Regions from separate parts of the Streptococcus sp. STC1396 genome, predicted to be linked through region 3. Evidence: predicted binding sites of a transcription regulator. Region 3 holds the regulator's gene; each other region holds the start of a gene.
The links. The regulator Rex, encoded in region 3, represses fermentation and respiration genes when NADH is low (regulators of the CRP and FNR family bind a similar motif). The targets are predictions, from matches to a motif close to TTGTGAANTANTTCACAA.
Positions count from the first base shown of each region.

Region 1: the regulator Rex is predicted to act here: its motif matches at 1,913-1,930, upstream of AC5FEC_RS03715 (class II fructose-bisphosphate aldolase).
Region 2: the regulator Rex is predicted to act here: its motif matches at 1,385-1,402, upstream of adhE (bifunctional acetaldehyde-CoA/alcohol dehydrogenase).

Region 1 covers NZ_JBZYCU010000007.1:41,583-44,866, forward strand. The annotation lists gene AC5FEC_RS03710 (ABC transporter ATP-binding protein) at 1-784, opposite strand, end outside; gene AC5FEC_RS03715 (class II fructose-bisphosphate aldolase) at 986-1,867, opposite strand; gene AC5FEC_RS03720 (nucleotidyltransferase) at 2,006-3,097, opposite strand; gene AC5FEC_RS03725 (class I SAM-dependent DNA methyltransferase) at 3,099-3,284, opposite strand, start outside.
Region 2 covers NZ_JBZYCU010000004.1:25,884-29,167, forward strand. The annotation lists gene AC5FEC_RS02285 (acyltransferase family protein) at 1-1,159, shown strand, start outside; gene adhE (bifunctional acetaldehyde-CoA/alcohol dehydrogenase) at 1,450-3,284, shown strand, end outside.
Region 3 covers NZ_JBZYCU010000021.1:81-3,364, forward strand. The annotation lists gene radC (RadC family protein) at 52-735, shown strand; gene AC5FEC_RS07915 (redox-sensing transcriptional repressor Rex) at 1,020-1,667, opposite strand; gene AC5FEC_RS07920 (DUF1831 domain-containing protein) at 1,801-2,148, opposite strand; gene AC5FEC_RS07925 (cysteine desulfurase family protein) at 2,150-3,262, opposite strand; gene AC5FEC_RS07930 (ribose-phosphate diphosphokinase) at 3,275-3,284, opposite strand, start outside.

The DNA.
Region 1 (3,284 bases), on a different contig from region 3:
GACCTGGCACCAGTTCAAAGGAGAGAGTCTTCATCTTGCTAAAAGTGGCCTTGAGCTGGCTCACCGTTCCATCAAAAATCTCCTGCCCCTTGTCAATCATAAAAATCCGATCACAAAGTTGCTCAATATCACTCAGGTCGTGAGTGGTCAAGAGAATGGTTGTTTCTTCCTCCTGATTGATTTGGGTGATGGCCCGACGAATGTTATCCTTGACCGAAACATCCAAACCAATAGTCGGCTCATCTAAAAAGAGAACCTTGGGATTGTGAAGCAAGGAAGCCGCAATATCAGCCCGCATCCGCTGCCCTAGTGAAAGAGTCCGCACGGGGTCTTTAATAAATTCTTTCAAATCCAAGACTTCATTCAAAAAATCCATGCGTTTATGGAAAAGGGAGTCTGGCACATCGTAAATCTCTTTCAAGACCGTATAGGTCTCTTGCAGAGCCAAATCCCACCATAGCTGAGTTCGTTGTCCGAAGACTACTCCAATATCCTTGACATAGTCTTGGCGATTATCCTGTGGAATTTTGCCATTAATCCGACAAAATCCTGATGTCGGTTTCAAAATCCCTGTCAGCATTTTAATGGTTGTCGACTTCCCAGCACCATTGGCCCCGATAAAACCTAAAATCTGACCCTTGGGAACCTCAAAGGTCAAATCCTTGACCGCTTCAAAGGTCTGCTTCTCAGGATGAATAAAGGAGCGCAAAGCTCCCTTCAATCCCAGTTCCTTGACAGTCTTTACAAAATTTTTCTGAAGATGTTCTACTTCTATCATTGCCATACGTTTCTCAATATCCTATCATTCAATTCATGTTACAGACCTTTTTCCTATCTAACTCAGAAAAATAGAATCTTATCTCCTCACTATACTACCACTTTTACTTCCAAACGAACATAGGTAATTTAAAAATAATTATCATATTTTATCACACACCAAAAAACCCACCCTTACGGGCAGGTTTCTGTTTTGTATATAGCCTAATTAAGCTTTACCTTCTGAACCGAAGACGTCGATACGTTCTTCAACAGATGCTTGGATAGCTTTGACACCTTCAGCCAAGAATTTACGTGGGTCGAAGAGTTTCTTCTTGTCGTATTCTGCTTCATTTGCTTCGTAGTCACGAGCAAATTTGCGAGTTGCGTTAGCGAATGCGATTTGGCATTCAGTGTTAACGTTAACTTTCGCAACACCAAGTTTGATAGCTGCTTGGATTTGATCATCAGGAATACCTGAACCACCATGCAATACGATTGGGAATCCTGGAACTGCTTCTGTCAATTTTTGCAAGTGATCAAGGTGAAGACCTTTCCAGTTTGCTGGGTAAGGACCGTGGATGTTACCGATACCAGCTGCCAAGAAGTCAATACCAGTTGCAACCATTGCTTTAGCATCTTCAATTGGAGCCAATTCGCCATCACCAATGATTCCGTCTTCTTCACCACCGATAGTACCAACTTCAGCTTCTACTGACACGCCGTTTGCATGAGCAAATTCTACAACTTTACGAGCTTTTTCAAGGTTTTCTTCAACTGGAAGGTGTGAACCGTCAAACATAACTGAAGTATAACCAACTCGAATACACTCAAGTGCATCTTCGTAGTGACCGTGGTCAAGGTGGATAGCTACTGGTACAGTAATACCCATTGATTCTACAAGGTTTTCAATGAGAGATTTACATACCTTGTATCCACCCATGTACTTAGCAGCACCCATAGAAGTTTGGATCAAAACTGGAGCTTTTTTAGCTTCTGCCGCACGCAGGATAGCTTGAGTCCACTCAAGGTTGTTTGTGTTGAATCCACCAACTGCGTAACCATTGTCACGAGCTGCTTGGACAAATTTTTCTGCTGAAACGATTGCCATTGTTATCAGGCCTCCTCTTATTTTTTGTGGATTAAACCACTTACATTGTTTATTTTATCACTTTTTCAAGGAAAATGCTAGTTTTTCCTGAAATTTTAAGTAAATATAAAAGGGACGCCATTTCATATAAACATTTTATCAATCAACCTGTATTGGAATTCGCCCAAAATTCTGCTCCATCAGTGCAGCATTTCCCAGCTGATAAACCTTGTCAGCTTGCTGGGTCAGACTATCCCATGGCTCTTTTCCGATTCGACTGACCAGTTCAACCTTTCCCTTCAGCTTAGCCAAATGCTGGCGCCCCTGCTCGGAGAAACTCAAGATATGGATTGCTGACGGAAGCTCTTCCTGTCTAGCTCCGACTAGGATATAGGTCAACAGACGCCGAACCCGAGCCTTGGTATAGCGCTTGGTCGCCACCTGCTCAACTAACTCCTCTATGGTCTCACTGCTTTTCAGGGCCTCTCTAATCCTAACAGCCAATTCCTGATTGACCTGATAAAAGTCTGTCAAATCCGGACAGGTCACTATCTGATAACGGAGATAAGGAAAGAGGTCCGACCAGGTCACCTTGGGTGCCGTCTCAAGCAGCTTATAGCTTGGAGTGAATTTTTTGAGAAAGGCTGGCTGATCCAGATTCTGACGAAGGGCAGTTGCGGAGGCGAATTCCTCATTAGCTGACAAGGAATGATAGCCAGCCCCCTGACGTTGAATCGGACACAGTTTTATAGCCTTTCCCGCCACAGCTTTGGCATAGGCCAAGCCCAATATATGATTGGGAGTAGAGCCTGAGAAATTAAGCCCTGCAAACTCCTGCCACATGGCCTGAGTCTTTTGAGGATAGGATAGAGAATCAGGCAAGCCAGCCAGATAAGCCTCCATCTGCTCTGCCTTTTCACCATAGACCCTAGAAATACTCTCATAGTCCAGCACTTCCTCAGTCCCAAAAGTCAGATAATCAATGCCCAGCCTCTCTAAGATGTCTACCGCTCCCTTAGCGAAAAAATCCGCCGCCTGAACGCTGACCAAGAAAGGCAACTCAACGACCAGATCCGCTCCGGCTTCTAAAGCCATCTGGGCCCGAGTCCACTTGTCCACGATAGCCGGCTCGCCTCGCTGGACGAAATTACCACTCATGGCGATGATTTTCAGACCAGAAGCTTGATCCAGCAGATATTTGTGTCCCTTATGGAAAGGATTAAACTCTGCGATAATACCAGTCACTGTCATCTCATTTCTCCGCCACAAAGAACCAGCGAGCGCTCTTGTCAGTTGGCTCCTTGTCCTCAAAGTCTGCGTAAACTTTGACATTCTTAAAGCCTGCCTGCTCCAGCAAGATATCATAGGTCAAGATCTCATAAGTCCGCTCCTCATGCACTTCATCATAGCGCGTGAAGCGGCCATCCTCCTCTTGGAC
Region 2 (3,284 bases), on a different contig from region 3:
AAATGTTGGCGTTCAGATGAAGAAACTGGAAAAAATAGTCGATCTCAAACAAGTTCTGGCTGCTCTGGGCGGAAGTTTTGCCATTCTTATCTTACTCAGTTTCATTTTGAAATTTGACAGCTTGTGGACCTATTTATTTGGTTTTATGGCTTCGACGCTTCTGGCCTGCGTCATGATAGCAGCAACCCGCATGTTGCACGACAAATTGCCAGATGTGAAGGAGCCCGAATTTGTCAACTTTATCGCAGATACCAGTTATGGCGTCTATCTCTTCCACTGGCCTTTTTACATCATCTTTACTCAGCTGATGAGCAATGGCTGGGCTGTACTGTTGACAACAATTTTGAGTTTCAGCTTTGCAGCTCTCTCTTTCTATATTTTGGAGCCTACTCTGGCAGGACGACAGCCGAAGATCATGGGAACCGAGATGGATTTATCATCTATTACTAAGCCGGTCTTCTACAGTTTCATTCCGCTGACACTTATTCTGTTTTCTATCACCGTGACAGCGCCATCTGTCGGAGCCTTTGAGGAAAACCTGATTGTCAATGCTTTAAATCAGGCAGATACGAAAATGCAGGCGACTCGCAGTCATGTGGATCAAACAACAGCCACAGATTATAATGTAGCTGCAGGCACAACCATGATTGGGGATTCGGTTGCCCTTCGCTCAAGTGAATGGCTGCAACAAGTGATTCCGAATGTTCAATTAGATGCTATCGTCAGCCGAAATTTTAATTCGGGATTTGAAGTTTATCAAAACGATATTTCTAATCATCTTCTTTTAAAAAATGTTGTATTAGCTTTGGGGACTAATACAGTTGACAATTATGAAGAAATGCTAAACCAGTATATTGAGAACCTGCCAAAAGGTCATACTCTGATTCTGGTAACTCCTTATGACGGCCGAACGGCCGGAGACTCCAATAGCATTCTGGTTAAAACGCGCCAGTACGAATTAGAGCTTGCCCAGAAGTATGATTTTGTTCATGTGGCAGACTGGTATCAAGTAGCTATAGATAATCCGCAGATTTGGGCTGGTACAGACTATGTTCATTATGGTTCAGATACAGAATCAATGAAAGAAGGCGGACTTCTCTATGCCAATACGATTAAACAAGCGTTGGATCAAGCCGAGGCCGGAAACGTTAAACCATAAAGATAGCTCGGATTAACCGAGCTATCTATAGTCACTATATGAAAGCGCTTTCTGACATTTTAAGAAGTATGTGAAATAATAAAAATACAGAAAATAAATTCACAAGCGATAAGCGGAAGCCGTGAATTTAGAGGGGGTGATAATTTACTTCACAAAGTTTCCAATAAAGTATGTGAAATTTTGTTGAAAGTGTTTACAAAGATAGGTAAATAAGGTATAATGTTATTGTGAAAATTTTAACAAAGGCTGAAGATTCTTCAAGCCTTCTAAGAAACCATTGGAGGACTATGATGGCGGATAAAAAAATTGTAACACCTGAGGAAAAGAAATTGGCTGCTGAAAAGCATGTTGATGAACTTGTTCAAAAAGGTCTGGTAGCTCTTGAAGAAATGAGAAAATTGAACCAAGAGCAAGTGGATTATATTGTAGCAAAAGCTTCAGTTGCTGCTTTGGATGCTCACGGAATCCTTGCTCAACATGCTGTTGAAGAAACTGGACGTGGTGTATTTGAAGACAAGGCGACAAAAAACCTCTTTGCTTGCGAACACGTTGTCAACAATATGCGTGGAGTTAAAACTGTTGGTGTCATTGAAGATGATCCGATTACTGGCTTGACTAAAATTGCAGAGCCTGTCGGAGTAGTCTGCGGGATCACTCCAACGACCAACCCAACTGCAACAGCAATTTTCAAATCATTGATTGCTTTGAAGACACGTAATCCGATCGTCTTTGCTTTCCACCCATCTGCACAAGAATCTTCAGCTCACGCAGCGCAAATCGTACGCGACGCAGCGATTGCAGCAGGAGCTCCTGAAAACTGTGTGCAATGGATTACACAACCATCTATGGAAGCGACAGGTGCGCTTATGAACCACGATGGTATTGCTACAATCCTTGCGACCGGTGGGAATGCCATGGTTAAGGCTGCTTACTCATGCGGAAAACCAGCTCTTGGAGTTGGTGCCGGAAACGTGCCTGCCTATGTAGAAAAATCTGCAGACCTTCGTCAAGCAGCACATGACATTGTTATGTCTAAATCATTTGACAATGGAATGGTCTGTGCATCTGAACAAGCTGTTATCATTGACAAGGAAGTTTATGATGAATTTGTAGAAGAATTCAAGTCATACCACACTTATTTTGTAAACAAAAAAGAAAAAGCCCTTCTTGAAGAATTCTGCTTTGGCGCTAAAGCAAACAGCAAAAACTGTGCTGGTGCTAAACTAAATGCGAACATTGTAGGGAAACCAGCTGCATGGATTGCAGAACAAGCAGGCTTCAAAGTACCAGAAGGTACAAACATCCTGGCTGCAGAATGTGCGGAAGTAGGTCCAAATGAGCCATTGACTCGCGAAAAACTTTCACCAGTTATTGCTGTCTTGAAAGCTGAAGATACAGAAGACGGTCTTACAAAAGCTCGTCAAATGGTTGAATTTAACGGACTTGGTCACTCAGCTGCTATCCATACAAAAGATGAAGCTCTTGCTAAGCGCTTTGGTACTGAAATCAAAGCTATGCGGATTATCTGGAACTCTCCATCTACTTTCGGTGGTATTGGGGATGTATATAATGCCTTCATTCCATCCTTGACACTTGGATGTGGTTCATACGGACGTAACTCAGTTGGTGATAACGTTAGCGCTATTAACCTCTTAAACATCAAGAAAGTAGGGAAACGTAGAAATAATATGCAATGGTTTAAAGTTCCTTCAAAAATTTACTTCGAGCGCAACTCTATCCAATACCTTCAAACATGTGAAGATATTGAACGCGTTATGATTGTTACCGATAAGTCCATCGAAAAACTTGGTTTTGTTCAACGTGTAATTGATCAGTTGAATCTCCGTAAGAACAAAGTGACAATCCAAGTCTTCTCAGATGTAGAGCCAGATCCAGATATTACAACTATCCGTCGTGGTACAGAAGAAATGCGTGCCTTTGAACCAGATACAATCATCGCACTCGGTGGTGGTTCTCCAATGGACGCTGCTAAGGGTATGTGGATGTTCTACGAACAGCCAGAAGTTGACTTCAGCGACCTTGTTCAAAAATTCATGGATATCCGTAAACGTGCCTTCAAATTCCCATCACTTGGTAAGAAAGCTAAATATATCGGTATCCCTAC
Region 3 (3,284 bases):
AAAGGGTTTATACTGGCGGAAGCTACCCGCTAATATAAATATAAGGTTTCTATGTATCGTATTTCATTTCAGGATGACATTAGCATCATGCCGCGTGAAAGGCTGATCAGGGAAGGAGCGGATAAACTCAGTAATCAGGAATTGTTATCTATATTTTTACGAACGGGTAGCAAAAAAGAAACTGTCTTTCAAGTTTCTCAAAGGATTTTATCATCTATTTCTAGTTTGAATGATTTAAAGTATCTAACTTTGCAAGAGTTGCAAACTATTTCAGGAATTGGCCCTGTGAAAGCAGTTGAGCTTCAGGCCATTATTGAGCTTGGCTGCCGCATCAATAAAGCAGAAGTGATGCAAAGGGAGCAAATTATTGGAAGTCAAAAACTGGCTCGAAAAATGCAGGTCGAATTAGGAGATAAAAAGCAGGAATGTTTGGTTGCTATTTATCTTAATAGTCAAAATCAGATTATCCATCAGCAGACAATCTTTATGGGAACGGTGACCAGAAGTATCGCTGAGCCGCGTGAGATTCTACATTATGCTCTTAAACATTTGGCGACATCAATTATCCTTGTGCACAATCATCCTTCGGGAATGACCTTGCCTAGTAGAAATGACGATGAGGTCACCAAACACATGAAGGAAGCCTGTGAACTGATGGGCTTGGTTCTATTAGATCATTTAATTGTCTCAAAAAATAATTATTATAGCTACCGTGAAGAAACTGATTTGATCTAAAATTTATGAACTGCATCATCAAATATAGTCAAGTTGTTCTAAACAGAGATTCGGGGAGCTATGTTTGGAACACTGAAAAAATAGCCACCCATCGGTTGAGGTTCAATGTTATCAACCCCTTTAGCACGTAAACTATAGGAAATGACTTCACACTGAGAGAAACGAAGCTAAGCACAGAAGCAGGATAAAGATATTTGAATAACTTGCACATTGGAAATCACTCTTTTGTTTCCTGTTATTCCAATAAGTGGTCTTCTTGTGAAATAATCTGTGTCACTCCAGCATCAACTTTTCTTCTTTTTCATGAAGTAAAGAAGGGTTTGTAATTCGCTTGTTAAATCAACATATTGAACAACAACTTCCTTTGGAAGGGTGAGATGAACAGGTGAAAAACAGAGAATTCCCTTAATCCCTGCTTTGACTAATACAGAAGCGACTTCCTGGGCTTTCAGACTCGGTACAGTTAGGATAGCTGTTTGCACATCTCCTGACTGTACTTTTTCTTTAATTTCTGAAATGCCGTAAATTTGCACACCATCGCTGGTGGTTGTACCGACATCAGGATGATCATCTGTATCGAAGGCCATGACGATTTTCATTTTATTTCGTTCATGAAAACGATAGTGGAGAAGTGCTTTTCCCATATTTCCGACCCCGACAATCATAACGTTGGTGATAGAGGTGTCATTTAAGAGATCGGCAAAAAAATTCATCAGCTTTTTGACATCATAGCCAAAACCTCTGCGACCTAATTCACCAAAATAAGAAAAATCTCGTCGAACGGTGGCAGAGTCAATACCGATTGCTTCTGCGATTTGTTTTGAATTGGCCTTTTCAATATTTTCCGAATTAAATCGTTTAAAAATCCGATAGTAGAGCGAGAGCCGCTTAGCTGTAGCACGGGGAATAGGATTACTTTTTTCAGTTGTCACAAAATCACGACCTTTCTATCTCTATTCTATAGAAAGTTTGTGAAAAATGCAACTAATTTGATAGGTAAAACATTAAGCTAACTTATGAGGAAATTAAACGGAATAGAAAAAAGCAAAATTGTGAGAATTTTGCTTATTGGGGCGTTTTTTCAAAAATTTGTCTTTCAACTAAGCTATCCATCAGGAAATAAAACTTTTGCTGAATAATGTGATGGTCTTCAGATTTGAAAATATTAACCAATCTTAAACCAGATTTGTCTGTAATGTTGATTTTGAATCCGGTTAAGTCTTTGTTTACGATGATTTTGAGCAGGAAGCCATTACCGCTGTTAGGAACAGCTTCAAGTAAGCGAGAAAGCTCATAATTACCGACCTTTGTTTCAGCAAATGTATTGTCGCGTAGCGTAAATTTCTTAACATTGGGATGAAGCGAGTAGTTGAAGTCGCAGTTTGGTAGACTTACAGATGTTTGAAAAGCCATCTTATCCTCCTAGTATTTCTTTCAGTTTTTTACTAAAATCTTTAATTTCTTCGATGGTGGTCTGATCTGAGACACTGATTCGGATGGATTCATTTAAGCGTTCAGAGTCTTGTCCATACATGGCTTGCAAAACATGACTAGGCTGAACAGCTCCAGCCGTACAAGCTGATCCAGTTGAAATGGAAAAACCATTTAAATCCATTTGGAGTAAAAGGAGATCATTCTTGTGATTTGGAAATCCAATATTGATAACATAAGGCAGGCTGGGCTGACTTTCGTTTAGGTAAAAATCTATATCTGATAAGTCGTCCAACAAAGTATCTTTTAACAGCTGGGCATGTTCAAGGTTTTCCGCTAAATGATTAAAACTTTCAGAAAGTGCAGTTGCCATTCCGATGATGGAGACAAGATTTTCTGTGCCTGCCCGATGTTTGGTTTCCTGATCACCGCCGTGCATAAAATTATCAAAATCCATCTTGTCAGCATAGAGAAAGCCAACACCTTTTGGTCCATGGAATTTGTGAGCTGATGCACTCAGAAAATTGATTCCCCATTCTTCTGGATAGACGGGGAGCTTACCGATGGCTTGAACAGCATCGACGTGAAAAGCAGCAGGATGATCCTTAAGCATTTCTCCAATTTCTTGAATTGGCAGCATATATCCTGTTTCATTGTTGACAGCCATGACAGAGACAAGGATGGTGTCAGGTCTGAGAGCACTTTTTATATCTTCAATTCGGATTTGGCCATCCACCGGCTGAACAATCGTTGCTTCAAATCCAAAGCGCTCAACCAAGTATTCAACTGGTTCTAAAACAGCATGGTGCTCAATAGCGGTGGTGATAATATGTTTGCCTTGAGCCTGATGATGCAGAGCATAGCCTTTAATAGCGGTATTATTACTCTCAGTCCCTCCTGAGGTAAAGAGAATATTTTTGCTCCGAGTATGCAGAACTTTAGCAATATCTTCACGGGCTTGTCTGAGAAGTTTATTGGCTTCCCGACCGTGGCTGTGCGTACTGGAAGGATTACCAAAGATCGCCATTGCCTTAGTCATGGACTCAATCGCAGCAGGCGACAAGGCAGTCGTAGCAGCATTATCTAAATAAATCACGAAGTTTATCACCTACTTCTTT